Regions from separate parts of the Pantoea sp. B65 genome, predicted to be linked through region 1. Evidence: predicted binding sites of a transcription regulator. Region 1 holds the regulator's gene; each other region holds the start of a gene.
The links. The regulator CRP, encoded in region 1, controls carbon source genes, mostly activating them, when cyclic AMP is high. The targets are predictions, from matches to a motif close to ATGTGANNNNNNTCACAT.

Region 1 (7,979 bases):
GCCGATAACGGTTTACGTAACGTACGTGGCTCAATTGCCATGGCGCGCACCGCCGAGAAAGATAGCGCGACCAGTCAGTTTTTTATTAATGTCGCGGATAATGCCTTCCTCGATCATGGTCAGCGTGATTTCGGTTATGCGGTATTCGGTAAAGTGATTAAAGGCATGGATGTTGCCGATAAGATTTCCCAGGTTAAAACCGATAACGTTGGCCCTTATCAAAATGTGCCAAGTAAACCGGTGGTGATCCTTTCCGCTAAAATTCTGCCTTAATGCCTCTGCCGCCGCCGCCCGGCGGCGGTTTGCCTGCCGTCTCCCTGCAACCTGAATTATTTTGCATATACTAAGGGAAGAAGCGTGCGGCGACGGACGACGGAGGCGCTATGAAGCAGAAACTGACCGACAAACAGAAAGCGGCGCTGTGGTCGCAGTATCACAATGCCAATTTTCAGGCCAGCAGCCGTCTTGAAGGCGATGAAATAGAGCAGGTCAATCTCGCCCCACAAGAGGTGGCGGAACGCCTCAGGGCGCTGAGGAGGCATTATGAGCGCTAATGCCATGTCCGAACACGACCCCTATTTCTGGCAGGATATTAAGGTACTGAAGAACCGTTTGCAGATCCGCGAAGCCCATCGTCTGCATCAGGCTGAGCTGGAGTTTACCGCGCTGCGTGCGGCGACCATTGGCCCTGGCGTGCCCAACCCGGGTTTTCCGCATCTGCGCGCGCTGCACCATACGCTATTTCAGGACCTCTATGACTGGGCCGGTGAGTTACGCCGTATTGATATCTGGCTGGACGATACGCCATTCTGCCATTTTGAGTATATCGAAAAAGAGGGCAATGCCCTGATGGCGGCACTGGAAGCGGAAAATGGCCTTGCCGGCTTACCCGCGGATCAATTTGTGGCCCGCCTGGCGCACTACTATTGTGAGATCAATATGTTGCACCCATTTCGCCACGGTAACGGGCGTGCGCAGCGACTGTTCTTTGAACAACTGGCGCTGCATGCGGGCTATCTGATTAACTGGCAACCGGTGGATCGTGAGAGCTGGCTAAAGGCTAACCGTGATGGGGTGAGTGGCGATCTGCGCGGATTAATCGATATCTTCGGCAGGGTGGTAAGCACCCCGGCGTAAGATGCTAGAATGGCGGCGTCGCAATTTCGCCATCCGGCCCGGAACCAGAATGCTGCTGCTTATCGATAACTACGATTCCTTTACCTGGAATCTCTACCAATATTTCTGTGAACTGGGCAGTGAGGTCTGTGTCCGCCGCAATAACGAGATTACCCTGAGCGAAATTACCGCACTGCAGCCGGACTATCTGGTGATCTCGCCCGGTCCCTGTACTCCGGATGAGTCGGGTATCTCGTTGGCGGCTATCAGCCATTTTGCCGGACGACTGCCGATTCTCGGTGTCTGTCTCGGACATCAGGCCATCGCCCAGGCATTTGGCGCCCGGGTGGTACGTGCACGGCAGGTGATGCACGGTAAAACCTCGGCCATCGAACATAATGACGCTGGTGTTTTTGCTGGTTTAAATCATCCGCTGACGGTGACCCGCTACCACTCGCTGATTGTCGAGCGGCACTCGCTGCCGGACTGTTTTGACATTACTGCCTGGAGCCTGCGTGACCAGCAGCCGGACGAGATTATGGGGTTTCGTCATAAGACGTTGCCGCTGGAAGGGGTGCAGTTTCACCCGGAAAGTATTCTCAGTGAGCAAGGGCATCAGCTACTGGCTAATTTCCTTAAACAGTAAGTTTATATTTGCCTTTGCGTGATTTTTTATGCATATTTTGTGATTATTATTTCACGTATCCATAACGTAGAATCAGACGAGGTAGTGAATGTCAGCGGAAAAAATGGCGGTAACACGCGCAACATTTGATAAGGTTATTTTGCCTATTTATGCACCAGCGCAGTTTGTGCCGGTGAAAGGTAAAGGCAGCCGCGTGTGGGATCAGCAGGGTAAAGAGTATATCGACTTTTCCGGTGGGATCGCGGTAACCGCTTTGGGTCACTGCCATCCGGCGCTGGTTGAAACGCTGAAAACCCAGGGCGAAACCCTGTGGCACACCAGTAACGTCTTTACTAACGAGCCGGCACTGCGCCTTGCCAGCAAGCTGATTGCCGCTACTTTTGCTGAGCGTGTATTCTTCGCTAACTCTGGTGCGGAAGCTAACGAAGCCGCATTTAAACTGGCGCGTTATTATGCTTCCTCCCGTCACAGCCCGTACAAAAGCAAGATTATCGCTTTCCATAATGCTTTCCATGGCCGTACGCTGTTCACCGTTTCTGTCGGTGGTCAGCCAAAATATTCCGACGGATTTGGCCCGAAACCGGCTGATATCGTGCATGTGCCTTTTAACGATCTGGCGGCGGTAAAAGCGGTGATCGACGATCATACCTGCGCCATTGTGGTGGAGCCGATTCAGGGGGAAGGCGGCGTGATGCCGGCTACCGCTGAATTTATTCAGGGGCTGCGCGCACTCTGTGATGAGTATAAAGCGCTGCTGGTATTTGATGAAGTGCAGAGCGGTATGGGACGCAGCGGCAAGCTGTTCGCTTATGAGCACTACGGGGTGGCGCCGGATATTCTCACTACCGCGAAAGCGCTGGGTGGCGGCTTCCCGATCAGCGCCATGCTGACTACCGACGAGATTGCTTCAACCATGGCGCCTGGCGTTCATGGCACCACCTATGGCGGCAACCCGTTAGCCTGTGCGATTGCCGAAACCGCACTGGATATTATCAATACCGAGGAAGTACTGACTGGCGTCGAAAGCCGTCGTCAGCAGTTTGTTGCCGCACTGAAAGCAATTGATGCGAAGCTGGATGTATTCAGCGATATCCGTGGTAAAGGTTTGCTGATTGGTGCTGAGCTGAAACCGCAGCACGCCGGGAAGGCTCGCGATATCCTGAATGCGGCGGCGGCCGAAGGGGTGATGATCCTGAATGCCGGGACTAACGTGATTCGTCTGGCGCCGTCACTGGTTATCGAACCGACCGATATCACTGAAGGTATGGCGCGTTTTGCCCTGGCAGTTGAAAAGGTGCTGGGTAAATAACTTCCCAGCGGCATTAACCGGGTGGCATAACTGTCACCCTGATATTATGACGGTTTGCGCAATTTCCTCACCAGCCACTGTCCGTGCTGTGGTCGCTGGCTCCACGCCAGCGATGAGATGGTATGCATTACGCTCAGATGGCCGAGAATGCGCTTTACGTGGCGCTCCATAATGGTCTCCGGCCCCTGCTGCAGTCCCTCCTGCTCTTCCAGAATATTGCTATCCGACCCCGGACCGTCATACTCCAGTCGCTGCTGACAGCGTTGCAGTGCAATCTCGCAGGATTGCAGCCAGCGTTCAGCCAGCGTTGGCGTCAGCATGGTATGTTCACGCGCCAGAATAGTCATGGCGTTAATATGCTCGACGATAAACTGACTGTGCGTTACCCACAGCTTCATATCCGCCAGGTAACGGTCATTAAACCCGGGTTCCTGCATTGCCTGATTGAGCGAGTTAAACAGCGCATTATGGGCCTGATTTACCCGGATACGCTGATAAGCCAGTTTATCCGCGCTGTGTTGACTGCCAAGCAGCATTTGTAATGCATCCTGATAGGCGCCCAGCGCGTCGTGGGCGTTGCGCCGCATTAAGCCGCTCTGCCACTGCGGCCACAGCCAGACCATACCGCCAAAGGCGATCAGGCAACCCATCACCGTATCCATTAAGCGTGGTAGCAGGAACTGCGAGCCATTCAGCGTCAGCAGCTGTAATGAATAGACGGCAGTCACGGTAAAACCGACGGTGGCCCAGCCGTAAAATTTGCGGATAAACAGATAGCTCACTAGGGTAATCACCAGCATCGCCAGTAACACCCAACCTTCCGCCACGCTGAAACGCAAGGTTGCCGCGGCGATGACCAGTCCCGCCAGCGTGCCTAAGGCACGGTGTTGAATACGCACGCGCGTTGCACTGTAGCCATTCTGGCTGACAAACATAATTGTCATCAGGATCCAGTACGGTTTAGGAATATTAAAAAATAGCGCCATCGAGCTGCCAAACATCAGCATGACCGCGAAGCGTCCGGCAGTGCGCAGCGCCGATGATTTGAATGACAGATAGCTTTTCAGCGCCGGGATCAGCGGCAGGCGGCGTTGTCGATCGGCCATCAGGTCGCGTTGATAGAGTGGGCGCTGAGTACGCAGCACCCGTGCAATACGGCTGAAATGGTAATAGCAAAAGTTACCTACCGGGTTATCGCTGTGCTGGCGCGCGATTTTCTCCAGCGCCTGCAATTGCTTCTCCATACTGAAGCGGTCGGGCAGTTTATGGTAAAGGATGTCATCGGCCAGCTGGCGCAAGCGTGCGGCGATCACCTGCGCATTCCAGCGGATGACGGCTTCGGCATGACTCTGCTCCACCAGTTTCTGCACCTCTTCGGGTTGATGCAGACTGACCGAGATATGTTCCTGCAGATCCAGCGCCACCTGAAAGGCGCGCGTCAGGCGTTTATGGTGGTTATCACGGTTGGCCGCCAGCATATGCATCTGCTGATAGCAGGTAGTGATCAGGTCGACAGCTTTCTGCTGACGCGCCAGCAACGGTGGCAGCGCTTTTTCCGGGTCGGTCAGTTTGGTCAGCAGGCTATACTTGGCATCGCAGTAGTCTGCCAGCTCGCGATACAGCAAACTCAGTGACTCGCGCAGCGGCTGCTCTTTCCACAGCCAGAACCAGAACCAGTTAAATACCCCATACCAGATGGTGCCCAGCACATAGAGTAATGGCGGCTGCCACATCGGCATATGACCGGCAAGGCTCAGGGTAAAAATCCCGGCAATCAGTGAGGCTGGCAGCAGGCGGGCATGTAGCGGGCTAATTTCACCGGTGACGCCAAGCAGCATCGCCATAGCAAACAGGATCGCCGGCAACGGGATGCTGTGTTGCGACATCCATTGAATCAGAAAGCTGCTGAGGGCAAACAGGCTGCCACCGATAATCAGACGCTTGAAAAAGCGTTTATGGGGGGTATCAAGACCAGCAATATTGCAGCAGGCAGGCACTAACGAAAACAGTAAACCCTGTTGTAAACCGCCAAGCAGCAGACCAACCGCCACAGGTAAGCACAGCACCAGCGTTTGCCGCAGCGCGTAGTTTACTTCCGGGTGATAGATAATTCTCCGCCACATCAGATGATCACAACATAAAAAAACGGCGCGATCGCGACTGCATCACGCCGTGGTTTCAGGCTGGCTTAACGAGTGCCATACACGACAATAGTTTTGCCGTGTGCGGAAATCAGGTTCTGATCTTCCAGCATTTTCAGAATACGACCGACGGTTTCACGTGAACAGCCAACGATCTGGCCGATTTCCTGACGGGTGATTTTAATCTGCATCCCATCCGGGTGAGTCATCGCATCCGGCTGTTTCGCCAGATTAAGCAGGGTTTGTGCGATGCGGCCAGTGACATCAAGGAAAGCTAAATTGCCGACTTTCTCTGAGGTTACCTGCAGACGGCGAGCCATCTGAGAGGAGAGACGCATCAAAATATCCGGGTTAACCTGAATCAGCTGACGGAATTTTTTATAAGAAATTTCAGCCACTTCACAGGCAGTTTTTGCCCGCACCCAGGCACTACGTTCCTGACCCTCTTCAAACAGGCCAAGTTCGCCGATGAAGTCTCCCTGGTTAAGATAGGAGAGGATCATCTCTTTGCCTTCTTCATCCTTGATCAGCACAGCTACAGCGCCTTTTACGATGTAGTAGAGCGTTTCAGCCTTTTCACCTTGGTGAATCAGCGTACTTTTGGATGGATATTTGTGAATATGGCAATGTGACAGGAACCATTCGAGAGTAGGGTCTGTTTGCGGTTTGCCGAGAACCATTCGCTTTTATCCTCTGTTGTAATCGTGCCCTAAAAACAGGGGGATTCGTTCCCTGCAGGCGTTGAAATATTCAAGCGTTTTCCCATCAGGAAAGTTGTCCGGGCTTCTGTTCAGAGCTTAGCTCATAATGTCGTCCCGCTTCCGTCGTGCTTATCGATGCCGACGAAAATATTACAGCTTTGTTTGTAGCACAGCTTGCAGCAAGTGTCTCCTGTTGTCTCGCTTCAGCATGATGTGAATCGCTCGCCGTTGCCGTTTTTCCGCTTACAGCGTACTCTGAAGTTAACTGAATGAATTAGGGGATAATGTTATGCAGGCGCGAGTTAAGTGGGTAGAAGGGCTAACATTTTTAGGAGAATCCGCATCCGGTCACCAGGTGCTGATGGACGGCAATTCCGGTGATAAAGCGCCAAGTCCGATGGAAATGGTATTGATGGCGGCGGGGGGCTGCAGCGCAATTGATGTGGTTTCCATTCTGCAGAAAGGGCGTAACGATGTGACGGACTGCGAAGTGAAACTGACTTCTGCCCGTCGTGAAGAGGCGCCGCGCATTTTTACCCATATCAACCTGCATTTTGTGGTCAGCGGGAAAGCATTATCCGACAAAGCAGTCGCGCGCGCCGTTGATCTGTCCGCGGAGAAGTACTGCTCGGTGGCGATTATGCTGGGCAAAGGCGTCGAGATTACTCACAGCTACGAGGTTATCGCGCTGTAAGCTGTTCTCCAGGCCCTGCGAAGTGAACAGGACCTTCTTCAGGTCCTGTTGCGTTCAGATGCTGTCCGCAGGCTAGCGAAGCTTTCGGATAGCGCCACTTTTATTGTCTTTGATATATTTATTATCCCAGTTATTCAGGAGATAAATAGTTTCATCTGTATATTTTGAAAACCAAATGGTCATTGGTTGATTATCCTTAGCTATACAGTTGTCCTTACTTTGCATATCGTCAAAACACAACAAGTCACTATCCTGGGCTGTCCCTGAATCAGACCTATACTTCCCAATCCAAAAGTTTATGGCATAGCCATTTTCATCAACAGGGATATGGAATAGCTGTTTAAAATGTGGCTTATTATTTTCCCACCATTGAATTTTTCTTCGATCGGTGAATGGAAGATTTTTAACAATAATGTAGTAGCTCCTGATGTCACTTTTGTAATGTACGTCAATGATTTTAGTCGGTAGTATCAGCCACCAAGTGAGCATACCTGTTGAGATACTCACTGTCATAATCAGCCATTTAAATTTTGTCAAAACGGCTGCCCTCAATAGTTTTTATTGTATTCATCTCACTGATAAACGGGCGAAAGCCATAACCCTCCCAGCGTTGCAGAACAAACCAGATGCGGAAAATACGGAACTGACGGTATAATCGGTGAATAATATCACTGTCATCAAGACCGAAGTGATCCTGTATGCGGTATTGCAATTTTGCATGGTAGCGATCACCATTAATTCCCAGTGACTCAAGAGTGATGTGTGTTGCCCAGGTGTCATGCACACTAATAGTTAGCCCATTAATATTATCTATCCAGCGGTTAAATTTTGGTAAATATGATGCATTTATAGCTACGCCGAATTGATTGAAATTGTCTCGGGGATAATATTTTTTATCCCAATGTGAATGTGAAATGATAGTTTCTCTGATTTTATTTAATGAGTTGTTTATTGAGAGGTGTTCGGCAAGCGCTTTGTTCAATAAATAATCGGTAAATTTTTCACCATTACAAAATTGCATATGATTAATCATTTTGCGGATAATCGGTTGATACTCACCGATAAAAGAGAATGTATCGGATAACTGGCGAAATTCCTCAAATAGAACGCGCGCACTATGATCGCGATCTTTATAAGTAAAAGGATTAATGCGGGTCGAAATATCCCTTAATCCGAAGTGCTGTTGCAGACAGTGCTGCGACAGATCGCCATAGCGCATATCGGCTGCATAATAGTCATCCATCTTTTTTTGCGTGGCAAACAGACGGGTGGGAAGCCGCAGGGATTGCGCTTGTTGCTGGTTATTCATAAATAACATCCTGTTTTTATGATTCGTCCATAGTTGGCATAAGCAGGGCCTCGGCGCGACCCT
Region 2 (7,979 bases), 340 kb from region 1:
TGTTGCTCAGCGATGCGTATCTGCAAAGCCGCGCGGCGCTGATTGACCCGAAAAAAGCCGGTGATTTCACCTTTGGCGCCCCGACGCAGAGCGGTACCGTCTATCTTTCCACCGCCGATGCCAGTGGCATGATGGTCTCTTTTATTCAGTCCAACTATATGGGCTTCGGTTCCGGGGTGGTAGTGCCTGGCACCGGCATCAGCCTGCAAAACCGTGGCGCGGGTTTTGCGCTGGATAAAGATCATCCGAATGTAGTGGCGGGTGGCAAACGTCCCTTTCACACCATTATTCCGGCCTTTGCACTGGATGGCGATGGCCAGCCGCTGATGTCGTTTGGCCTGATGGGCGGCCCGATGCAGGCGCAGGGGCATTTACAGCTGGCACTGCGTATTATGCTGCATAAGCAGAATCCGCAGGCGGCGATTGATGCACCGCGCTGGCGCATTGTCGCAGGCCGCGAAGTGAGCGTCGAAGCAACGATGGATCGCAATACGCTGGCAGCACTGCGCGCCATGGGGCATAAACTGGTAGTGGAAGATCCGCTGCAAAGTTATAACTTTGGTGGTGCGCAGGTGATCGTGCGCGATGCGCAGGGCTTTTATATTGCCGCCACAGAAAGCCGCAAGGACGGGCAGGCACTGGTGTTTTAATGACCAGCTGGGGCCGGTAACCACTGGCCCTATGCTTTATTTAGCGTTTATCGCTAAGTTGCAGCTGCTCTGTTTTGCCATCGCGTATCAGAGAGATACTCTGCACGATATCGTCGCCTCTCTATATGGTTATCAAACCAGACAGTGGTATAAATCGAGTATTCCGCTTCTTTCCCATTATTAAAGTCGTTATGTAAACATTTATCGGACTTTACACGCCAGTAATCACTTTATGGCATTTCGGCAGTAAACCAAATGACTTGAAATTTTCCGTCGATGACTTTAGATATCATATAACCATCGTTTACCGGACGATTTTCCAATAGCCTTTTCGTTCTGTAAGTTAAATGGAAAGTAGCTGCCATGATCGATTCTGACCCGACGATAATCAATACTCTGGTGAAATACAGATCGCACTAATGATATTTCACCACAAGCAAGCGCGCGTGACTCTCCTTTTACCATAACCATAATCCTCATTCCCTAAGTGGCAGGGGGGAGGATAATAAATATCACTAAATAAAAGTGTTCAGGCAATAATCAGCGCATTTCGGCTGCGGAGCACATATTGCCCTGCTCCCGGCCGGGCCCAACCCGGTGCAAACGACAGGGAAAATGCGCCGAAGAAAGCCGTGTCAAGGGTATTCAGCGCTGGTAAATAAGACTATCCTTTAGGCACGACAAAGCATGCTATTGATCTGCGTTATCATCCAGATAACCGTTCACAATGACAGGAGTTTATGTATGGCGACTGGAATCTCCCGTGTCTGGGCCCGCGTATGGGTGCCACTGACGGCACTGTTTCTCGTCTTTCAACTAACCGGCTGCGGCGACAAAGAGCCGGAGCAGCGTAAAGCTTTTATCGATTTCCTGCAGAATACCGTAATGCGTAGCGGTGAGCATCTGCCAGCACTGAGCGAAGATCAGAAACAGAAGATGGGTAATTATGCCAGTGATTACGCCATTCTGTATGGCTTTTCACAGCAGGTGAATAAAGCTGTTGATGACGGTATGAAGCCGGTGGTGGATGAGCTGACGGCGATTCGTGTTCCGCAGGATTATCTGACCCGTCGCAACTCCCTGCGCCAGGCCAGCGGTTCGCTGAATGTGCTGGCGCAGCAGATCCAGAGCGCTAAAAGCCAGGCCGACAGCAGTCATGCCGCTCTGAAGCAGCCTGACGATTTAAAAGCGGTATATCAAACGGTCTACAGCAAGGTAGTGACGCAACCGGCAGACTCGCTGATCCCGTTATTACCGGCGCTGCAGTCGCTGAGCCAGGATGTCTTGCAGGCTGGCGACTATCTGCAACAGCAGGGAGCTGCAGTCAGCTTTAACAATAATGGCGTGCAATTCTCTACCCGCGAGCAGGCAGCGCAGTACAACACCATTATGAGTAATATGTCGTCAAAAACTCAGGCATTGACCCAGGCGCAAAGCGCGGTGCAGGGTGGTTTCCAGTAACGGCAGGGAAAGCCCCTTTCCGGCCGCGCTTTAGCGCTGAGCACCCCAATACCCCGGCGTAATTTTCTTACAGCTTTTCCCTGCCCCCCTGGCGTCCGAATCAATATGTGATCGGGCGCCTTTTAGCCTTAAAATAAATTGTGATTGTCATCACAATTTAGCAACAAACAGCCAATAATTTTTTGTGATGCAGATCACATTAAATCCATTTTCCAGTATAAATAATCGCCACCGTCCTTTTTTTACATCACAAATATGTGATCAATATCACCAAATACCCCCCTAAAGCCCCATTATCAATGTGATGTAGATCACACTTAATCCCATCACTACGCAGCGTCATAAACGCGTGCTAGAGTCCGCTTGCATACAGTAATGGTGTCATACCGACGGCTCCCCGCCGTAACGTCTCACACAAAAATCAACGCGCTCTCTTATTTGTCAGCGCGTACCAATAAGGGGTGTTTTTTTATGTCCTCATCAGATTTCAAGATCAAGGTACAGAGCTTTGGTCGCTTTCTGAGTAACATGGTGATGCCAAATATCGGGGCGTTTATCGCCTGGGGTATTATCACTGCTCTGTTCATTCCAACTGGCTGGCTGCCAAATGCAACGCTGGCCAAGCTGGTAGGCCCAATGATTACCTACTTGCTGCCACTGCTGATCGGTTTCACCGGTGGCCGTCTGGTGGGTGGCGATCGCGGCGGCGTAGTCGGCGCCATCACGACCATGGGTGTGGTTGTCGGCGCCGATATGCCAATGTTCCTCGGTGCCATGATTGCAGGTCCGCTGGGCGGCTGGGCAATCAAACACTTTGACCGTCTGGTTGATGGTAAGATCAAAAGCGGCTTTGAAATGCTGGTTAACAACTTCTCTGCCGGTATTATCGGTATGGTGTTGGCAATCGTGTCATTCCTGGCTATTGGTCCACTGGTTGAAGGTCTGTCGCATATCCTCGCCGCCGGCGTAAACCTGATGGTGCAGAACAACCTGCTGCCGCTGACCTCGATCTTTGTTGAACCGGCAAAAATCCTGTTCCTCAATAACGCGATTAACCACGGTATCTTCTCGCCACTGGGCATCCAGCAGGCAAGCGAAGCAGGCAAATCGATTTTCTTCCTGATCGAAGCCAACCCAGGCCCGGGTATGGGCGTACTGATGGCCTATATTTTCTTTGGTCGTGGTAATGCCAAGCAGTCTGCAGGCGGTGCGGCAATCATTCACTTCCTCGGTGGTATCCACGAAATTTACTTCCCGTATGTACTGATGAACCCACGTCTGATTCTTGCCGTGATCCTCGGTGGTATGACCGGCGTGTTTACCCTGACCGTGCTGCACGGTGGTCTGGTTTCTCCAGCATCACCAGGCTCAATCCTGGCAGTACTGGCAATGACGCCAAAAGGAACTTACTTCGCCAATATCGTGGCGATTGCCGCCGCTTTTGCCGTCTCTTTCGTGGTCTCTGCTATTCTGCTGAAAACCAGCAAAGTGAAGGAAGAAGACGATATCGAAACTGCAGCCCGTCGCGTGCAGGAGATGAAAGCACAGTCTAAAGGTCAGGGTGGCGCCGCCGTTACCGCAGCCGATGGCCTGAACAGCGATCTGAGCCATGTGCGTAAAATCATCGTTGCCTGTGATGCCGGTATGGGTTCCAGCGCCATGGGTGCCGGCGTGCTGCGTAAGAAGGTTAATGATGCTGGCCTGAGCAATATTTCAGTCACCAATAGCGCGATTAACAGTCTGCCAGGCGACGTCGATCTGGTGATTACTCACCGCGATCTGACAGAGCGTGCGATGCGTCAGGCACCACATGCACAGCATATCTCACTGACCAACTTCCTCGACAGCGGCCTGTATACCGATCTGACGGCACGTCTGGTGGAAGCCAATCGTTCCGCCGGCCATCGTGACAAAGTGATGACCACGCTCAATGACAGTTTCGATGCAGGTCAGGATCATCTGTTCCAGCTGAGCGAGAGCAATATCTTCCTTGGTCTGCAGGCGACAGAAAAAGAGCAGGCGATTCGTTTTGCCGGTGAGCAGCTGGTAAAAGGCGGCTACGTGGAACCGGAATACGTCCAGGCGATGCTGGATCGGGAGAAATTAACCCCGACCTATCTCGGTGAGTCAATTGCGGTGCCACACGGTACGGTTGAAGCCAAAGATCGCGTTCTGAAAACCGGCGTGGTGTTCTGCCAGTATCCAAAAGGCGTACGTTTCGGTGAAGAACCGGACGATATTGCCCGTCTGGTTATCGGCATCGCCGCACGTAATAATGAGCACATTCAGGTGATCACCAGTCTGACCAACGCGCTGGACGATGACAGCGTGATTGAGAAACTGGCTTCCACCACCAGCGTTCAGGAAGTTCTGGATCTGCTGTCAGGTAAAAAATCCGCCTGATTTATTCGCAGGCGCGAAGGTAGTTCCCAGGGGCTGAGCATGCCCAGCCCTTTTTTCGGGCCAGGCATGCCTGGCCCTTACGTCATTTATATGGGTAACAGCATGAAAGCTTTGCATTTTGGCGCAGGTAACATTGGCCGTGGTTTTATTGGGAAGTTGCTGGCGGATGCCGGCGTCGAGCTGGTTTTTGCCGATGTGAATCAGGCAGTCCTTGACGCGCTGAACGCGCGTCATGAATATCCGGTGCATGTCGTGGGGGAGAATGCCCAGGTTGAGATAGTTAAAGGCGTCAGCGCCGTTAGCAGCGCCAGCGATGACATTATCGCGCTGATTGCTGAGGTTGATATCGTTACCACGGCGGTTGGCCCGCAGATCCTTGAGCGCATCGCCGGTAGCGTGGCGAAAGGACTGGCCAAACGCAGTGATAGCGCTAATGTCCGTCCGTTAAATATTATTGCCTGTGAAAATATGGTGCGCGGCACCAGCCAGTTAAAACAGCATGTGCTGAAGGCGCTGCCGGAACAGTATCACGCCTGGGTTGAACAGCATGTCGGTTTCGTTGATTCCGCCGTGGACCGTATCGTGCCCCCGTCCGAAGCAGGCAGCACTGATGTGCTGGAAGTGACGGTGGAAACCTTTAGCGAGTGGATTGTCGATAAAACCCAGTTTAAAGGTGAGTTGCCGAATATTCCGGGTATGGAACTGACCGATAATCTGATGGCATTTGTCGAGCGCAAACTGTTCACCCTGAATACCGGCCATGCGATTACCGCCTATCTCGGCCAGCTGGCGGGTCACCAGACTATTCGCGATGCGATTCTTGATGAGAAAGTGCGCCAGGTGGTAAAAGGGGCCATGCAGGAGAGCGGCGAAGTCCTGATCAAACGTTATGGCTTTGATGCCGCTAAACACGCCGCCTATATCGATAAAATCCTCAGCCGTTTTGAAAATCCCTATCTGAAGGATGATGTTGAGCGCGTAGGCCGCCAGCCGCTGCGTAAACTGAGCGCCGGTGACCGCCTGATTAAGCCAACCCTCGGCACCCTCGAATATCAGTTGCCGCACGACAATCTGGTGATCGGTATTGCCGCCGCGATGCACTACCGCAGCGATCAGGATCCTCAGGCGCAGGAACTGGTGGGTTTGCTGGAGAAATTAGGGCCGCAGGCAACCCTGGCGCAGGTGTCAGGTCTGGATGCCAATAGCGACGTTGTCGCCGCTGCGGTGCAGGCTTATAACGCATACTCGAAATAACGGACGCGGTAGCAAACGCAAGGGGCGGCAGTCATGCCGCTCCGATAACCCGCGTACACGCTGCTACCCCTTCAAAAACGACGAGTATATGCCATAATGCGCGCACTTTCGGCTCCCCTCCTCCCTCCCGGAGAGCATAAAGAGTACAGTTCTGCTGTGCTCTCAGGCGCAATGACAGATATGCAGGCAATAATGGAAGAGAAGCAGGCTTTTGAAAATCGGGTGCTTGAGCGCCTGAATACCGGTCGTTCGGTGAGAAGCTTTCTGATCGCCGCGGTGGAGCTATTGGCCGAAGCGGTTAACCTGCTGGTGATTCAGGTATTTCGCAAAGACGATTATGCGGTGAAATACGCGGTTGAACCTCTGTTACTGGGGAATGGTCCGCTGGGGGAGCTGTCGGTACGCCTGAAGCTGATTTACGGCCTGGGGGTGATTAATCGCAATGAGTATGAAGATTGCGAACTGCTGATGGCACTGCGTGAAGAGCTGAACGACGATAATACTGAATACCGTTTTACTGACGATGAGATCCTCGGCCCTTTTGGCGAGCTGCATTGCGTTAGCGCGTTACCTCCGCCCCCGCAATTCGCCAGTGAAGATGACGAATTGCGCGCCATGCAGCGCCAGCGTTACCAGCAGGTGGTGCGTTCGACCATGGTGCTCTCTCTGACTGAGCTGATTTCCCGTATTAGCCTTAAGCAAGCCTTTAAAAAGTAACACCGCGAACGGCTATTTTTCGTGTATCCTTTGCCGCATAGCGTCAATTTATCAGGTATAAACCATGAAAGAGCAGGAAAAAGCAGAAATTAAACATCTGAGCGATCAGCTTGATGCCCTTAATCGCAAAGAACCAGCGTTGCTGGAATCTGGCGAAGCAGAGAAACTCGGCGAACTGCTGAAAGAGAAAGATAAGCTGGTTGCTGAGATCGAACGCCTGAAAGGCGTACGCGAGCAGAAGCTGAGTAAAGAAGCCGCGAAGCTGAAGCAGTTACCTTTTAGCCGGGCGATTACCAAAAAAGAGCAGGCGGATATGGGCAGCCTGAAAAAAGCGGTGCGCGGCATTGTGGTAGTGCACCCGATGACCGCCCTGGGCCGCGAGATGGGCCTGCAAGAAGTGACCGGTTTCGCTAAGAAAGCGTTTTAATTTATACCAGCGCCGGCGTTTTATAACGGCAGCAAATAATTCAATTAGCAAATAACAGAATAGTAAAATAAGTATTGGCCGTATCCATACGGCCAATGATGATTTTATTACTTAGCGTACTTGGCGGCTAATGTGGCAAACCATGGGGCGATAAAGTCATCGGTCTGACCCCAGCCAGGCACGATTTTGCTCAGGCCGGCAACGTTAACCGCACCCTGCTGGTTGTTCAGCAGCGCTTGCGGGATGGCCGCCGCTTTAAACTCATAGCTGGCAGGGGTTTTCTCACCGGCAATTTTGTTGGCGATCAGACGCATATTCACGGCGCCAATCAGCCTGGTATCCACTGCGACGCTGTGTACCCATGGGCTTTTCGGCTCACGCATCAGCTGCAAATCCTGGTTAGAGATATCAATACTGTACAGTTTGATCTCGGTACGCCCATTCTCCTGCAATGCTTTGTAAGCTCCCTGGCTGAATGCGTCCCAGGTTCCCCAAATCGCATCAATTTTACCCTTCGGATACTTGGCCAGAATCGCGCCGACTTTATTCGCAGTATCGCCCTGTACGTCAGAAGAGACCGCACCAATCGACTCCAGCTGATGAATGCCCGGGTAAGTTTTTTGCAGCTTTTCAAACTCGGCCTGGCGACGCTCCATCGCCGGGAAACCGGCGACCCACAGCTTGACGATATTCGCTTTACCGTTGAAATCCTTTGCCAGCTGGCTGATTGAGAGATTAGCCAGCGAGGCATCATCCTGCTGAGAAACCGTCACGCCCGGCACTTCACTGTTTACCGGCGTATCAAATACCGTCACTTTAATACCGGCATCAGCAATACGTTTTACCAGCGCCGTTGAGTAAGGGTCACGACCATGAGAGAGGATAATACCGTCATATTTCTGGCTGATAGCCTGATTGACGAAATCCTGGAAACGCGCGTCGTCGCCATTACTGAGGAAGGTGCTGACCTTAAAGCCCAGTTTTTTCCCTTCCTGAATCGCACCGGCGACAAACTGGGTGGTGTTATCGTCAGAACCGAGATTGCGGATCACCGCCACGCGGATCGG
Region 3 (7,979 bases), on a different contig from region 1:
AAACCGGTTGCCAGCCCCATCACCGAAGTGGCCACTGACCACCAGGCCACTGCCAGTCCCAGCCCTTTTTTCTGACCGAAACGGTCAGCAAACCAGCCTGCCGGAATTTGCAGTAGTGAGTAAGACCAGAAAAAAGCCGCCATAATAAAACCCATCATTTCCGGATTGAGGCTAAGCTCACTAATTAAATGTGGTGCGGCAGCAGAGAGTACCGTACGGTCAATATAATTAATGGCAATCGCCAGCCACATCAGACCAGCAATCCACCAACGAATCCGGGTTTTACTTCCCATTGCATTCATAATAATAGCCCGATACAGAGTAAGATTAATCGGCTGAATAGCAGTGCTTTCAGCCTGTAATAGTCAGGGGGACAGTTATTCCCCCTTTGCAGGATATATTTACAGGGAGTTCATAATATTTGCCGGTCGCTGTTTTTCGACCACGCACTGAATAATTTGCTGTACACAGCGTTCGCCAATCGCACTGATTGCGCCGTCGGTATAGCCGGCAATATGCGAGGTGGGAATAAAATTATTCAGGCTAAAGAGCGGATGAGTCGTTAACGGTTCATGCTCAAATACATCCGCCGCGGCGCCTGCAATTACATTATCGGTTAGCGCCTGCCAGAGATGGCTTTCATTAACCACGCCACCGCGTGACACGTTGATCAGAAACGCTGATTTTTTCATACGTTTTATCCGCGCGCTGTCAAACAGGTTACGAGTTTCACTGGTCAGTGGAGTATGCAGGGTAATAAAATCGCTCTGCTCAGTCAGTTCATCGAGGCTGACAAACTGGATATGATGCTGGTCGGCAAATGCCTTATCGGGATAATAATCGAATGCCAGTACGCGCATATTGAAACCTTTGGCGCGCAATGCGACCTGTTTCCCAATATTGCCCAGACCAATAATCCCCAGCGTTTTACCGTAAACATCGGTAGCGAAGATACGCGGCCAGTGACCCGCACGGGTTTCATTTGCGGCCTGGTTCAGCTGACGCGCACTGTTCAGGATCAGCGCGAAGGCGAAATCCGCTACCGCATGCTTATTGGCATCCGGCACGTTGGTGACGTAGATCCCCCGCTCACGTGTCGCTGCCAGATCGATATTATCGACGCCGACACCATGCTTGCAGACAATCTTCAGTTTTGGTGCCAGGTCCAGCAGCGCAGCATTGACCTCGGTAAAGGCGACAATCATCGCCACGGTATCCGCCAGATGTGCTGCCAGTGCCGACAGTGGCGCATCTGCGGGCAGCATAATCAGTTCAAAGCCCTGGTCTTTCAGCGTAGCGATGGGGGTATCATCGTATTTGGCGAAAGAAGGCGAGGTGCAGATTACTTTCATCATTCGTTTCCTGGTATTGGTATGAAGCGGCGCCGCAACGCCGCAAGATGATTTATTGCAGGTATTGATTCACGATCTGACGAATACGTTGTTCGTCTTCAGCGCTGAACTGCACCGCATAGCGGCTTTCGCCGACGTCGTGGCCCATCAGCGCCAGCGCTTTCTTCACGGCTGCCGGAGAGAAGGCGACGCTATACAGATCGGTCCGCAGGCCGGTAACACTCTCCTGCGCCTTGCGTGACGCCTCGATATCGCCGGCGTTAAAGTGCGCCCAGATAGCGTTAATTTCGTCTGGCGCGACGTTGGCCAGCCCGGAAATACAGGCGGAGCAACCATCGACAAAACCCTGGTGAATCAGCGAGTCCGGACCATTCAGCACGTTAAAGTTTTCGATACCTTTGACCGCCTGCAGGAAACCACTCAGACTTTCATAGCTGCCCGCGCTATCTTTAATCCCGATGATATTCGGGTGTGCCGCCAGCGTGCGTACCGTATCCGGTTGCAGGGTATTACCGGTGCGTGCCGGAATGTTGTAGAGAAATACCGGTACCTCAACGGCATCCGCCACCGCGCGATAGTGCGCGATCAATTCATGCTGTTTCAGCGGCACAAAGTACGGGGTAATGACTGATACTGCATCGACGCCCAGCTTTGCCACCTGTTTACCCAGACGAATAGTTTCGCGGGTCGAGATTTCGCCGATATGGGCGACAACATTGGCGCTGCCCGCCACTTCATCGACGCAGGTTTCCGTCACGGCCAGCTTCTCCTGCTCGTTCAGCACAAAGAATTCGCCGTTCGTGCCGCCGCAAAAGATACCGTTGCCGGCTTTCAGCTGGCGGCGAATCTGCTGGCGCATGGCGCTGGCGTTATAAGCACCGTCGCGATCGAAGGCGGTGACGATGGCGGTTAATACGCCGTCAATTTTCTTGCTCATCTTATCCTCGTAATCCATTAGTGATTGAGTGTCGGAAACAGCGTCATATAAATATCGCGCACCTCATTGGCGCTGACCGCTGCCGGAACGTTTTTCATCAGGCGCTGCACATCGAGCGCGGCCTCCACCAGGTAGGGCAGGTGGTCGGCATTAATCCCCAGTTCATCAAGGCTGGCTGGCAGCTTCAGGCGTTTTACCAGCGCGGCGAAGTAGTCGACCAGCGCATGCGATTTCGCCTCTTCCGTCAGCGCGTGGTCGGAAGAGGGCAGCAGATCGTAAACCTGGGCAAACTTGCCGACCGCTGCCGGGCGCACAAAGCGCATGCAGGGGGCCAGCAGAATGGCATTCGCTACGCCATGGGGAATATGGTATTTGCCGCCCAGGGGATAGGACATGGCGTGTACCAGGTGGGTACCGGCATGGGCAATGGCCGCGCCGCCATAATAAGAGGCCCACAACATCTCGAGGCGGGCGCTGAGGTTAGCCGGTTCGGCAACGGTAGTTTCCAGGCTGGCAAACAGCTTTTTCATGCCGATCAGCGCGTAGTTATCACTTACCGGGTTCGACACGGTGGCGGTAAAGCATTCAATCAGGTGACAAAGAGCGTCAATACCGGTGGAAGAGGCAATATGCGCCGGCATGCTGGTGGTCAGCTCCGGTATCAGCGCGACAAAATCGGGCAGCATCACCGGCGAGATAATCCCGACTTTGGTCTGTTTCTCCGGGATCGCCAGAATGGCGTTAGGGGTGGCTTCGGAGCCGGTACCGGCGGTGGTCGGGATCAATAGCGTGGTGGTGCGCGTTTGCGGCTTCTCGCCTGCCAGCAGCGCCTCCAGCGTTGGGGCCTGTTCTACGCTCAGCACCGACAGCAACTTGGCGACATCCAGCACACTGCCGCCGCCAATCCCGATCACCATATCAATACCCTGCGTTTCCAGCGGCGCCAGTATGGCGGCGACATCGTGCTGGCTTGGCTCTGGCGGCACGTTGTCGACCATTTTCAGGCTGCGGACATGGGACTTCACCTGCGCAATCAGCTGTTGTACTGCCGGGATCGCCACAATATTTTTATCCGTGACCAGCAATACGCTCTGCTTATCCTGCAACAGATAGCTAATGTCATTAAGCGCCTGATAACCGCTGATAAGGGTGCTGTTGATATTCATTATTTCTGCCTTTTCTCCTGACGACCGCTTGCGCAGACCGCTGGTGATTGTAATTCGTCATTTCAACGCGACGTTTGTCACATCTGCTGGCTAATTTTATAAGATATATTGATTTTGATTAATTTGATCTTGCTCACATATAATCAATCATGATTGAATATAATCATTATCGGGTTGTGTGGCATGATGACTGACGCAATCTTTCAACCCTGATGGAGAATAAATGACGCAGTGGAAAACCCCGGTATGGGTGATTGCCGATGATTTTACTGGTGCTAATGACGCCGGTAGCGGACTGGCCCGGGCCGGTGCGCGAGTGAGTGTCCTGTTTAACAGTGCCACGGCAATCAATAGTGCTGAGACGGATGTCTGGGTGATCAGTACGGACAGCCGGGCGCTGAGCGCGGAGCAGGCCGCTGAACGTACCCGTCAGGCGATGAGTGCAGGCGTTGAGATGGTGCGGCAGGGTTGGATTTTCAAAAAAATCGACTCCACTCTGCGCGGTAATCCCGGCGCTGAGATTGAAGCGGCGCTGCTGACCAGCGGCCGGCAGCTGGCGCTGGTGGTGCCGGCGGTGCCACGGCTGGGGCGCACCACGCGCAATGGTTGCTGCCTGATTAATGGTCATCGGTTAACCGAAACCGAATTTGCCAGCGATCCGAAAACCCCGGTGACTGATTCCAGCGTGCTGGCGCGCTTGCAGGCGCAGAGTCAGCTGCCCGGCGCGGTGCTGGCGCTTGATACGGTGCGTTCTGGCGCGTTAGTGGCGTGCCTGCAACAGCATCTGCGCCAGGGAACACGCTTGCTGGTGGCCGATGCAGAATCAGATGACGATATCCGGCGCCTGATGCTGGCGGCGGCGCAGCTGGCGGAAAAACCGTTACTGGCCGGTGCCGCCGGATTAAGCGATGCGCTGGGCGCCTTACTGGCCGACCGCACATCCTCCCCTCTGCTGGCGGTGATTGGTTCGATGAGTGATATCGCCCGTCAGCAGATTGCGCGTATCGACGCCCGGCATCGCCTGACGCTGGTGGATGTCGATATCACTCAACTGTTTCAGCACCCCCGCTGGCCGCAGCGTAATCAGTGGCTGCAGCAGGCCGTGACGGCGCTACGGCAGGGAGAGCACTGCGTGATCCGCACCTGTCAGCAGCCCGAACAGCGCCATGCTATCGCGGCCCTGTGCCAGCAACATCAGATTTCACGTCAGCAATTAGGTGAACAAATTTGTCAGTTGCTCGGCGACCTGACCGCGGCGATTTTGCCGCAGGCAGAGCCAGCCGCGCTCTATCTTTCCGGCGGTGATGTGGCGCTGGCTGTCGCCCGGCGGCTGGGCGCCAGCGGATTTCAGATTAATGGTCAGGTGGCGGGCTGTGTGCCGTACGGCCACCTGCTTAATACCTATCAACACATGCTGGTGATGACCAAAGCCGGTGGTTTTGGCGATGAAAACACCTTGCTGGAAGTTATTCGTTTTATTGAGGAGAAGTCGAGTGAGTAAAATTATTGCGGTTACTATGGGCGACCCGGCAGGTATTGGCCCGGAAATTATTATCAAATCCCTGGCTGAAGGGGAGCTTTCCGGCGCCCCGGCGGTAGTGGTGGGATGTGCCGCCACGCTGCGCCGGATAATGAGTCTGAATATTACGCCGCAAGTGGAATTACGGGTGCTGGACAAGGTGTCCGATGCGCGCTTTGCTCCCGGCATTATTAATATTATCGACGAGCCGCTGGCAGATCCGCAGGTATTAAAGCCCGGCCTGGTTCAGGCGGCGGCCGGCGATCTGGCCTATCGCTGCGTGAAGCGTGCAACAGAACTGGCGATGGCGGGCGAGGTGCATGCTATCGCTACTGCGCCGCTGAATAAGGAAGCGTTGCACTTGGCCGGGCATATTTATCCGGGCCATACCGAACTGCTGGCGAAACTCACCAACAGCAAAGATTACGCCATGGTGCTGTATACCGAGCGGTTGAAAGTGATTCATGTCACCACCCATATTGCGCTGCGCAAGTTCCTCGATACCCTTGGCCGCGAACGGGTGGAAACGGTGATTGGCATGGCGGATACCTTTATGAAGCGCGTCGGCTTTCCTCATGCGCGTATTGCGGTCGCCGGGGTTAATCCGCACGCCGGGGAGAATGGTCTGTTTGGCGAGGAAGAGATCACCATTGTCGGCCCCGCCGTGGAGGCGATGCAGGCAAAAGGCATTAATGTGTATGGTCCGTGCCCGCCGGATACGGTCTATCTGCAGTGTTACGAAGGGATGTATGACATGGTGGTGGCGATGTATCACGATCAGGGGCATATTCCGCTGAAGCTATTAGGCTTCTATGACGGCGTTAATATTACCGCCGGACTGCCGTTTATCCGTACTTCGGCTGACCATGGTACGGCGTTTGATATTGCCTGGACAGGTAAAGCGAAGTCTGAGAGCATGGCGATTTCCATCCAACTCGCGATGCAACTGGCATAAGGAAATATGAAGGGACAAAGCCGCCTCGATCAGATTATGGATTATCTGAAAAGTCATAATCTGGTCACTGTTGAACAACTGGTCGCCGCGATTTCCGCGTCGCCAGCCACTATTCGCCGCGATCTGATTAAGCTTGATCAGGAGGGGGTAATCAGCCGCAGCCATGGTGGCGTCACGCTGAATCGCTTTATCCCGGCGCAGCCGACCACGCTGGAGAAATCACAGCGCAATCTGGCCGAGAAGCAGGCGATAGCGCAGCAGGCGGCGAGCCTGGTAAAGGCCGGTGATGCGGTGGTACTGGATGCCGGTACCACTATGCTGGAACTGGCGCGTCAGCTGACGCATCTGCCGCTGCGGGTGATTACCGCCGATCTGCATATTGCGCTGTTTCTGTCAGAATTTAAGCAGATTGAAGTGACGATTATTGGCGGTCGTATTGATGACTCCAGTCAGTCCTGTATTGGCGATCATGGCCGGCGTTTTCTGCGTACCATCTATCCGGATGTCGCTTTTGTTAGCTGTAACTCATGGAGTCTGGAGAAAGGCATTACTACCCCGACCGAAGAGAAAGCCGGACTGAAGCAGGATTTACTGGTGAATGCGCGCCGCCGCGTATTGCTGGCTGACAGCAGTAAGTATGGCTCCTGGTCACTGTTTTGCGTTTCGCCGCTGCAGGGTCTGACTGATATTATCACCGATAAGCATCTGGAAGCAGACGCGCGCGCCGCGCTGGGTGGGCAGGCGTTTCAGCTGACGCTGACGGTCTGAAATGCCGTCATTATGGCCGCTGCAGGGCGATATCGCGGAAACGGGGGGAGCCATTGCTGGCTCCCGTTCTGCGGCCGTTACAGCGTTTTTAATCCCACGGCAGGAATATTGCGACCGTAGTAAATTTCACGCATCTCTTTCCACAGCAAATCGGTGATACGTTTATGCTCTTGCGGGCTTAACTCTTCCGGTTTGGTGTTAAACAAGTAGTGCTTTAAGTCGAACTCTTTCAGCAGCATCTTGGTATGGAAGATATTCTCCTGATAGACATTCACATCCATCATGTCGTACATCGACTTCATATCGTCAGACATAAAATTCTGAACTGAGTTAATCGCATGATCAATAAAGTGTTTTACCCCGTTAATATCGCGGGTAAAGCCACGTACGCGATAGTCGATGGTAACGATGTCCGATTCCAGTTGATGAATTAAATAATTCAGCGCTTTTAGCGGAGAGATGACGCCGCAGGTGGAGACCTCAATATCGGCGCGGAAGGTACACAGTCCACCCTCCGGGTGACTTTCCGGGTAGGTATGGACGCAGATATGACTCTTATCCAGATGGGCAACTACCGAATTAGGCAGTGGGCCAGGATGTTCAGAGTTATCGATATCACGCGGGTCAATCGGCTCTTCGCTTACCAGAATGGTGACGCTGGCCCCTTGTGGTTCATAGTCCTGACGAGCGATATTCAGCACATTAGCGCCAATAATCGAGCAGGTTTCGCTCAGGATTTCAGTCAGTCGATTGGCGTTGTATTGCTCATCAATGTAGGCAATGTATCCGTCGCGCTCGGCAGCGGTATTTGCATAGCAAATATCATAGATACAAAAACTCAGGCTCTTTGTCAGGTTGTTGAAGCCATGTAGTTTCAGCTTTTGCAATTTAGTTCACCCCCTTATAAATGCCCGGTCAGCTTGCGTCTGACAGTGCATTCAGCAGATATTGCGGCAGGGCAAAGCTGCCAGTGTGGATTGCCGGATTATAGTAACGGCAGGTTAAGCCTGCTGCAGCAAAACGCGCTTGCAGGGTTGCGCTATCAATCTGGCGCAAAGCCGGATTATCGCTCGCCCAGGCGAAGGTCATGATACCGCCGTAGTAGGTCGGGATCGCTGCCTGGTAAAAGCTGACGTCGCTAAAGTAATGGCCCAGTTTGCGGTGACTGTTAATGGCTTCATCCTGCTGCAGGAAGCAAACGCCATTCTGCGCGACAAAGATGCCATTCTGATTAAGGCTGCGATGGCATCCAGCGTAAAATTCGGACGTAAACAGACTTTCC
Region 4 (7,979 bases), on a different contig from region 1:
TCACATTAGGCGTGCAATATTTCTGCGCCTCATTAATCGCGCTGTGCGCCCAGTAACCGCCATCAACATAATCAGCGGTTTTAGCCTGTCCCAGCAGATTTAATGGCACTGCCGCAAATTGTGCGCGTGCGCCGCCGTGACAGAATAAAACTTTATAGTTGGAGGGGACTTTCAGCAGATCACGCAGATCTTGTTCCGCATCCTGTGCGACCTTAATAAACTCTTTGCTGCGATGACTAATCTCCATAACGGAGGTGCCTAAGCCCTGCCAGTTACACAGTTCCTGCTCTGCACGACGGAGTACTTCTACCGGCAACATGGCCGGACCGGAGCTAAAATTGAAAACCTGAGTCATTTCCCCTCACCACTGTCAGATCTATCGGTTATGCATCTGCTATCGGTTTTATCACTGCGTCCTTGTTGCTGCAATCATTTATCCGGCCCGGATCACATTTTTAGCCGCGTGGCCGCCACAGCATGTAAGGCAATCGCAAATAACCACGATATTTTGTAAAGCGGACACCATTCATTAATGCCGTCTCGCCTGGCGGCTATTTATCGCGCCGGTTGATAATTATCGCCGCCGCATAGCGATTAGCCCGCAAAACCCGTATCATTGCGCGCTTTACGCACAATCATTAACTAGTGGGCAACATGACTCAAACTTATATCCCTGGCAAAGACGCCGCGCTGGAAGATTCCATCGCACGCTTTCAGCAAAAACTACAGGATCTTGGCTTCAATATTGAAGAAGCTTCCTGGCTGAATCCTGTTCCGCATGTCTGGTCAGTGCACATTCGTGACCGCGATTGCCCACTCTGTTTTACCAACGGTAAAGGCGCCAGTAAAAAGGCGGCGCTGGCTTCCGCGCTGGGTGAGTACTTTGAGCGTCTTTCCACTAACTATTTCTTTGCCGATTTCTGGTTAGGCAACACCATCGCCAATGGCGATTTTGTGCACTACCCGAACGAGAAATGGTTCCCGCTGCCGGAAGATGAAAGCCTGCCGGAAGGTATCCTTGATGCGCGTCTGCGCGCGTTTTACGATCCGGAAAACGAGCTAAGCGCCGGCGAGCTGATCGATCTGCAGTCCGGCAATGCCGACCGTGGCATCTGCGCCCTGCCGTTTACCCGTCAGTCAGACCTGCAGACGGTTTATATTCCGATGAATATTATCGGTAACCTGTATGTTTCTAACGGCATGTCTGCCGGCAACACCGCCAATGAAGCCCGGGTACAGGGCTTATCCGAAGTTTTCGAGCGTTATATTAAAAACCGGATTATTGCCGAATCGATCAGCCTGCCGGAGATTCCTGCCGAGGTGCTGAACCGCTATCCTGGCGTGGTCGAAGCAATTGCGCGTCTGGAAGCGGAAGGTTTCCCTATTTTCTCGTACGACGCCTCGCTGGGGGGTAAATACCCGGTGATCTGCGTGGTGCTGTTCAACCCGGCAAACGGCACCTGTTTCGCGTCTTTCGGCGCGCACCCTGATTTCGGCGTGGCGCTTGAGCGTACCGTAACGGAACTGCTGCAGGGGCGCAGTCTGAAGGATCTCGACGTCTTTACCCCGCCAACTTTTGACGATGAAGAAGTCGCCGAGCATGCCAACCTCGAAACCCATTTTATCGATTCCAGCGGGCTGATCTCCTGGGATATGTTTAAAGATGACGCTGACTATCCGTTTGTTGACTGGCGCTTTGACGGTTCGACCGAAGAGGAGTTCGCCACCCTGATGGCGATCTTCCAGGCCGAAGATAAAGAAGTCTATATCGCCGACTATCAGCATCTGGACGTTTATGCCTGCCGTATTCTGGTGCCCGGCATGTCCGATATCTATCCGGCGGAAGATCTGCTGCTGGCCAATAACAGTATGGGTGCTTATCTGCGCGAAACCGTGCTGTCATTACCGGACAGCGAGTGGGAACCACAGGATTATCTCGCGATGATCGAACAGCTGGATGAAGACGGTCATGATGACTTCACCCGCGTACGTGAACTGCTGGGCATTGCTACCGGCAAAGATAACGGCTGGTATACCCTGCGCATCGGTGAACTGAAAGCGATGCTGGCGCTGGCCGGTGGCGATCTGGATCAGGCGCTGATCTGGACCGAATGGACTATGGAGTTCAACAGTTCGGTGGTCAGCCCGCAACGCGCCAATTATTATCGTTGCCTGCAGACCCTGCTACTGCTGGCGCAGGAAGATGGTCGCGATCCGCTGCAGTACCACACGGGCTTTGTGCGCATGTACGGCAGCGAGGCGGTTGAAGCCGCCTCTGCGGCGATAAGCGGTGAAGCGCCGTTTTACGGCCTGCAAGCGGCAGACGGCGACCTGAAGGCTTTCCCGGCTCATCAGTCACTGCTGGCGGCTTACGAGAAGCTGCAGCGCGCTAAACGTCAGTACTGGAAATAATCATGACGGGCTGTTTCAGCATCTTTAAACGGGTCTGAAATAGCCCATTTTATTCGGGTAAACGCTGAATTTAATGGTTTTAAACAGCAATTGAAAAATTAAGGTTAAAAAAAAGTAATCACCTGAACTGAATATGTCGGAAACATTACATTTTCTATAAATTCCTGACGACAAAATGTACCGACATTTTTAGCAAAACGTGTGTTTTTCAACTTTTTTTGTACATTTTAAAATATTTTTTTCCATTCAAAATCAATAACATAAATGAATTTGCCTTATTTTTTTCGCGTTATTTTGCCCCCCGCTCCGCGCTAATATGATCCATATCAATTTGTACTCTATACTCCTTTGTTAGTATCACGTTGCTGACAAATTTCAGGAGTAGGTTAGTGTGAAAGCTGACAATCCGTTCGACCTATTATTACCGGCCGCGATGGCAAAAGTCGCTGAAGAGGCTGGCGTTTATAAAGCAACAAAACATCCCCTAACCACTTTTTTCCTGGCGATTACTGCGGGTGTCTTTATTTCCATCGCCTTTGTCTTCTATATCACAGCCACCACCGGCAGCGGTACGGTACCCTATGGTCTGGCCAAACTGGTCGGCGGTATCTGTTTCTCACTCGGTTTAATGTTGGTGGTGGTGTGTGGCGCTGACCTGTTCACCTCTACCGTGTTAATCGTAGTAGCCAAGGCCAGTGGACGTATTACCTGGATGCAGTTGGCGCGTAACTGGATTAACGTCTACGTTGCTAACCTGATTGGCGCATTGTTCTTTGTCGCGCTGATCTGGTTCTCCGGCGAGCATATGGTGGCAAATGGCGCATGGGGTTTAAACGTGCTGCAAACCGCCGACCATAAAATGCATCATAGTTTTATCGAGGCCGTCTGCCTTGGTACCCTGGCAAACCTGATGGTGTGTATGGCGGTATGGATGAGTTATTCCGGCCGCACCCTGACGGACAAAATGCTCGCGATGATCCTGCCGGTAGCGATGTTCGTTGCCAGCGGCTTTGAACACAGCATCGCCAATATGTTTTTGATTCCAATGGCCATTGTGATTCGTGACTTTGCTTCACCAGAATTCTGGCAGGCCGCCGGCACCAGCGCCGACCATTTTTCCAGCCTGACCGTTAGCAACTTTATTGTTGATAATCTGATTCCGGTGACCATCGGTAACATCATTGGTGGCGGTTTACTGGTAGGCTTAACCTACTGGGTAATTTATCTGCGCGGCGGCGATAAACCTCACCACTAAGCGCCGACGTTGAAAAAGAATTTGGCACCGGCCGCGTATTGACCCGACCGGACCGTAGAACGAACTCCACAAATAAGGTAGGTATCAAATGGCCGAGCTTAATAACAAACTGTCCGCAGCCTGGGAAACATTCGCTGCTGGCGAATGGCAGAACAGCGTTAACGTCCGCGACTTCATCCAGAAAAACTATACGCCGTATGAAGGCGATGAGTCTTTCCTGGCCGGCGCTACCGACGCGACAACCGCTCTGTGGGACAATGTTCTGGAAGGCATCAAGATTGAGAACCGCACTCATGCGCCGGTTGATTTTGATACTGACCTTGCTTCAACTATCACTTCTCACGATGCCGGTTTTATTAATAAAAACCTGGAAAAAATCGTTGGTCTGCAGACTGAAGCCCCACTGAAACGTGGTCTGATTCCGTTTGGCGGCATCAAAATGGTGGAAGGCTCATGTAAAGTTTATGGCCGTGAGCTGGATCCATCACTGAAAAAAGTCTTCACCGAATACCGCAAAACTCATAACCAGGGTGTGTTTGATGTTTATACCCCGGATATCCTGCGCTGCCGTAAATCCGGTGTTCTGACCGGTCTGCCAGATGCTTATGGTCGCGGACGTATTATCGGTGACTATCGTCGTGTTGCCCTGTACGGCATCGACTTCCTGATGAAAGACAAGTTTGCGCAGTTCACCTCACTGCAGAGCGATATGGAAAATGGCGTTAACCTTGAAGCCACTATCCGTCTGCGTGAAGAGATTGCCGATCAGCATCATGCGCTGTCGCAGATTAAAGAGATGGCGGCCAAATATGGTTGTGATATCTCTGGCCCGGCGACTACGGCTCAGGAAGCAGTACAGTGGACTTACTTCGGCTACCTGGCTGCAGTGAAATCACAGAACGGTGCGGCGATGTCCTTCGGTCGCGTATCCACCTTCCTTGATATCTTTATTGAACGTGACCTGAAAGCAGGCAAAATCAACGAACAGCAGGCCCAGGAACTGATTGACCACCTGGTAATGAAACTGCGTATGGTGCGCTTCCTGCGTACGCCTGAGTATGATGAACTGTTCTCTGGCGACCCAATCTGGGCAACCGAATCCCTCGGTGGTATGGGTGTTGACGGCCGTACTCTGGTATCAAAAAGCAGCTTCCGCTTCCTGAATACCCTGTACACCATGGGTCCATCACCTGAGCCAAATATTACCATTCTGTGGTCAGACAAACTGCCACTGAACTTCAAAAAATATGCGGCCAAAGTCTCCATCGACACTTCATCAGTGCAGTATGAAAATGATGATCTGATGCGTCCGGACTTTAATAACGATGACTACGCCATTGCCTGTTGCGTCAGCCCAATGGTCATCGGTAAACAAATGCAGTTCTTCGGCGCCCGTGCTAACCTGGCGAAAACCATGCTGTATGCGATTAACGGCGGCATGGATGAAAAAATGAAAATTCAGGTCGGTCCGAAAGAAGCACCGATCATGGATGCAGTGCTGGATTTCGACACCGTAATGGCCCGTATGGACCACTTTATGGACTGGCTGGCTAAGCAGTATGTTACCGCGCTGAATGTTATCCACTACATGCACGATAAATACAGCTACGAAGCTTCACTGATGGCGCTGCATGACCGTGATGTTTACCGTACTATGGCTTGTGGTATCGCGGGTCTCTCCGTGGCGGCTGACTCGCTGTCAGCGATTAAATATGCCAAAGTGAAACCAGTACGTGATGCTGATGGCCTGGCGGTTGATTTCGAAATCGAAGGTGAATATCCGCAGTTCGGTAACAACGACTCACGTGTTGATGACCTGGCCTGTGACCTGGTTGAACGCTTTATGAAGAAAATTCAGAAGCTGCAGACCTACCGCAACGCGGTACCAACTCAGTCAGTACTGACCATTACCTCTAACGTGGTGTATGGTAAGAAAACCGGTAACACCCCTGATGGTCGTCGTGCCGGCGCGCCATTCGGACCAGGTGCTAACCCAATGCACGGTCGTGACCAGAAAGGTGCTGTTGCCTCACTGACTTCTGTTGCGAAACTGCCGTTTGCTTACGCGAAAGATGGTATCTCTTACACCTTCTCTATCGTACCAAACGCATTAGGTAAAGATGACGATGTGCGTAAAACCAACCTTGCCGGTCTGATGGATGGTTATTTCCATCATGAAGCCAGCATTGAAGGCGGTCAGCACCTTAACGTTAACGTGATGAACCGTGAAATGTTGCTGGATGCGATGGAACACCCGGAAAAATATCCGCAGCTGACCATTCGTGTTTCAGGCTACGCAGTACGTTTTAACTCGCTGACTAAAGAACAGCAGAACGACGTAATCACTCGTACCTTTACTAAATCGCTGTAAGTCACCACAGCTTGCACTAAATAAAGGCTCCGTTGCAGGAGCCTTTTTACCACCAGCCTGCTTTGCAGAGGCCTGTATCACCGGGTCATTGAATGCCGCTCACCCCGTTGCGGTTGCAGCGATTAAGGATACAGCCATCTGGCAAAACAGACTGACATAACGCAGCAATTAAAGACTGCGTAACCTGTAACCAGCAGGTTTACCATGGAGAACTCATCGCAATGTCAACTATCGGACGTATTCACTCTTTCGAATCCTGCGGAACCGTCGACGGTCCCGGCATCCGTTTTATCACCTTTTTCCAGGGCTGCCTGATGCGCTGCCTCTACTGCCACAATCGCGACACCTGGGACACCCACGGCGGTAAAGAGATTACCGTGGAAGAACTGATGGCCGATGTGGTCTCCTACCGTCACTTTATGAATGCCTCCGGTGGTGGTGTGACCGCTTCGGGTGGCGAAGCCATTTTGCAGGCGGAATTTGTGCGTGACTGGTTCCGCGCCTGCCATGCCGAAGGCATCCATACCTGTCTGGATACCAACGGTTTTGTACGCCGCTACGACCCGGTGATCGACGAGTTGCTGGATGTCACCGACTTAGTGATGCTGGATCTGAAACAAATGAATGATGATATTCATCAGAATCTGGTTGGCGTCTCTAACCATCGTACGCTGGACTTTGCCCGTTACCTGGCGAAGCGTGGCATCCGCACCTGGATCCGCTATGTAGTGGTGCCCGGTTATTCGGATGATGATGACTCAGCACATAAGCTTGGCGAGTTTACCCGCGATATGGGTAACGTCGAGAAGATCGAGCTGCTGCCCTATCATGAGCTGGGCAAACATAAATGGATCGCCATGGGTGAAGAGTACAAACTGGATGGCGTGAAACCGCCGAAGGCCGACACCATGGATCGGGTAAAACATATTCTTGAAGGGTATGGCCACAAGGTGATGTACTGAGGCGATCGACACAAAGCATACAACTCCAGCACGGGCGGCATTTATGCCGCCCGTGCTGGTTTTAAGCGTGGGCAATCGGCGTGGCGCGCTGATCGGCTTTACGCAGCAGCATCACCAGATACACCAGCGCCACCACCGCAATCATCACAAACAGCAGATTATCGGAGTAGTGCTGCATCAGCAGCGACGTCATACTCGGGCCGGCCAGACTGCCAATGGTATAACTCAGTAATAGCGCCTGATTCATCGCCACCAGTTCGTGGTGCGCCACCGCTTCGCAGGCCCAGGACATTGCTACCGGATAGAGCGTAAAACCGGCACAGCCCAGCACAAACAGCGCCGGAGCCATCGCCGTATCGCCAAGCATGGCAATCGACCCGACAATCATCACAAATACCTGAACGCGCAGCACCAGCAGACGGCCAAAGCGGTCGGCGAGACGGCCAACAGGCCACTGTCCGACAATACCGGCGCTGACCAGCAATGCCATCCAGTAACCGACCGTGGCATCGCTCATCCCCTGATGAGAGAGATACAGCGGCATCAGACCGTATAGCGACCCCAGTACCACGCCGGAGATAATACAGCCGTGAATACCCAGCCGTGCATTACGACGGCGTAGCATTGGCCACATACGGCCAGGTGCAACCTCTTCACTACCACCACGCGCGGTAACTTTGGTAAAGACCAGCGGTAAAATACCCGCCATCACCAGCGCAGTAACCCAGGGTAATACACTCATCAGTTCGGTTGAAAGTTTACTGACCAGCAACTGCCCGACCACCGTGCCGAGGTAGTAGACCATCATATAGGCCGCCAGCAGCTGTCCGCGATTGCGCACCGTGCCGCTGCACATCAGCGCGCTCTCCACCACCACCCAGATTAGCGCGCAACCCATGCCGGCGGCGAAACGTCCGAAGCTCCAGGCGAAAAAGCCGCTGCTGAAACCTAACCAGAGGGTTGCCAGGGCAAAAATCAG

Region 2: a site for CRP is predicted at 2,411-2,428, ahead of JWF83_RS03495 (PTS mannitol transporter subunit IICBA). Genes of this name have one in related genera too.
Region 3: a site for CRP is predicted at 3,577-3,594, ahead of JWF83_RS11335 (iron-containing alcohol dehydrogenase). Genes of this name have one in related genera too.
Region 4: a site for CRP is predicted at 2,727-2,744, ahead of focA (formate transporter FocA). Genes of this name have one in related genera too.

What each region holds. Positions count from the first base shown of each region.
Region 1 covers NZ_JAHXPU010000015.1:468,569-476,547, forward strand. The annotation lists gene ppiA (peptidylprolyl isomerase A) at 1-273, shown strand, start outside; gene JWF83_RS04965 (YhfG family protein) at 384-554, shown strand; gene JWF83_RS04970 (putative adenosine monophosphate-protein transferase Fic) at 544-1,137, shown strand; gene JWF83_RS04975 (aminodeoxychorismate synthase component II) at 1,187-1,762, shown strand; gene argD (bifunctional acetylornithine/succinyldiaminopimelate transaminase) at 1,851-3,071, shown strand; gene JWF83_RS04985 (YccS/YhfK family putative transporter) at 3,116-5,194, opposite strand; gene crp (cAMP-activated global transcriptional regulator CRP) at 5,260-5,892, opposite strand; gene JWF83_RS04995 (OsmC family protein) at 6,203-6,607, shown strand; gene JWF83_RS05000 (DUF943 family protein) at 6,680-7,144, opposite strand; gene JWF83_RS05005 (DUF3289 family protein) at 7,131-7,916, opposite strand.
Region 2 covers NZ_JAHXPU010000015.1:126,650-134,628, reverse strand. The annotation lists gene JWF83_RS03505 (gamma-glutamyltransferase family protein) at 1-650, shown strand, start outside; gene JWF83_RS03500 (DUF3053 domain-containing protein) at 1,395-2,111, shown strand; gene JWF83_RS03495 (PTS mannitol transporter subunit IICBA) at 2,583-4,514, shown strand; gene mtlD (mannitol-1-phosphate 5-dehydrogenase) at 4,617-5,768, shown strand; gene mtlR (mannitol operon repressor MtlR) at 5,940-6,485, shown strand; gene JWF83_RS03480 (YibL family ribosome-associated protein) at 6,550-6,912, shown strand; gene JWF83_RS03475 (sugar ABC transporter substrate-binding protein) at 7,020-7,979, opposite strand, start outside.
Region 3 covers NZ_JAHXPU010000023.1:293,594-301,572, forward strand. The annotation lists gene JWF83_RS11320 (MFS transporter) at 1-302, opposite strand, end outside; gene JWF83_RS11325 (phosphoglycerate dehydrogenase) at 402-1,352, opposite strand; gene JWF83_RS11330 (dihydrodipicolinate synthase family protein) at 1,405-2,289, opposite strand; gene JWF83_RS11335 (iron-containing alcohol dehydrogenase) at 2,307-3,455, opposite strand; gene dtnK (D-threonate kinase) at 3,679-4,956, shown strand; gene JWF83_RS11345 (D-threonate 4-phosphate dehydrogenase) at 4,949-5,929, shown strand; gene JWF83_RS11350 (DeoR/GlpR family DNA-binding transcription regulator) at 5,936-6,697, shown strand; gene speD (adenosylmethionine decarboxylase) at 6,775-7,584, opposite strand; gene speE (polyamine aminopropyltransferase) at 7,613-7,979, opposite strand, start outside.
Region 4 covers NZ_JAHXPU010000041.1:218,722-226,700, forward strand. The annotation lists gene serC (3-phosphoserine/phosphohydroxythreonine transaminase) at 1-355, opposite strand, end outside; gene ycaO (30S ribosomal protein S12 methylthiotransferase accessory factor YcaO) at 655-2,412, shown strand; gene focA (formate transporter FocA) at 2,804-3,667, shown strand; gene pflB (formate C-acetyltransferase) at 3,756-6,038, shown strand; gene pflA (pyruvate formate lyase 1-activating protein) at 6,260-7,000, shown strand; gene JWF83_RS21365 (MFS transporter) at 7,062-7,979, opposite strand, start outside.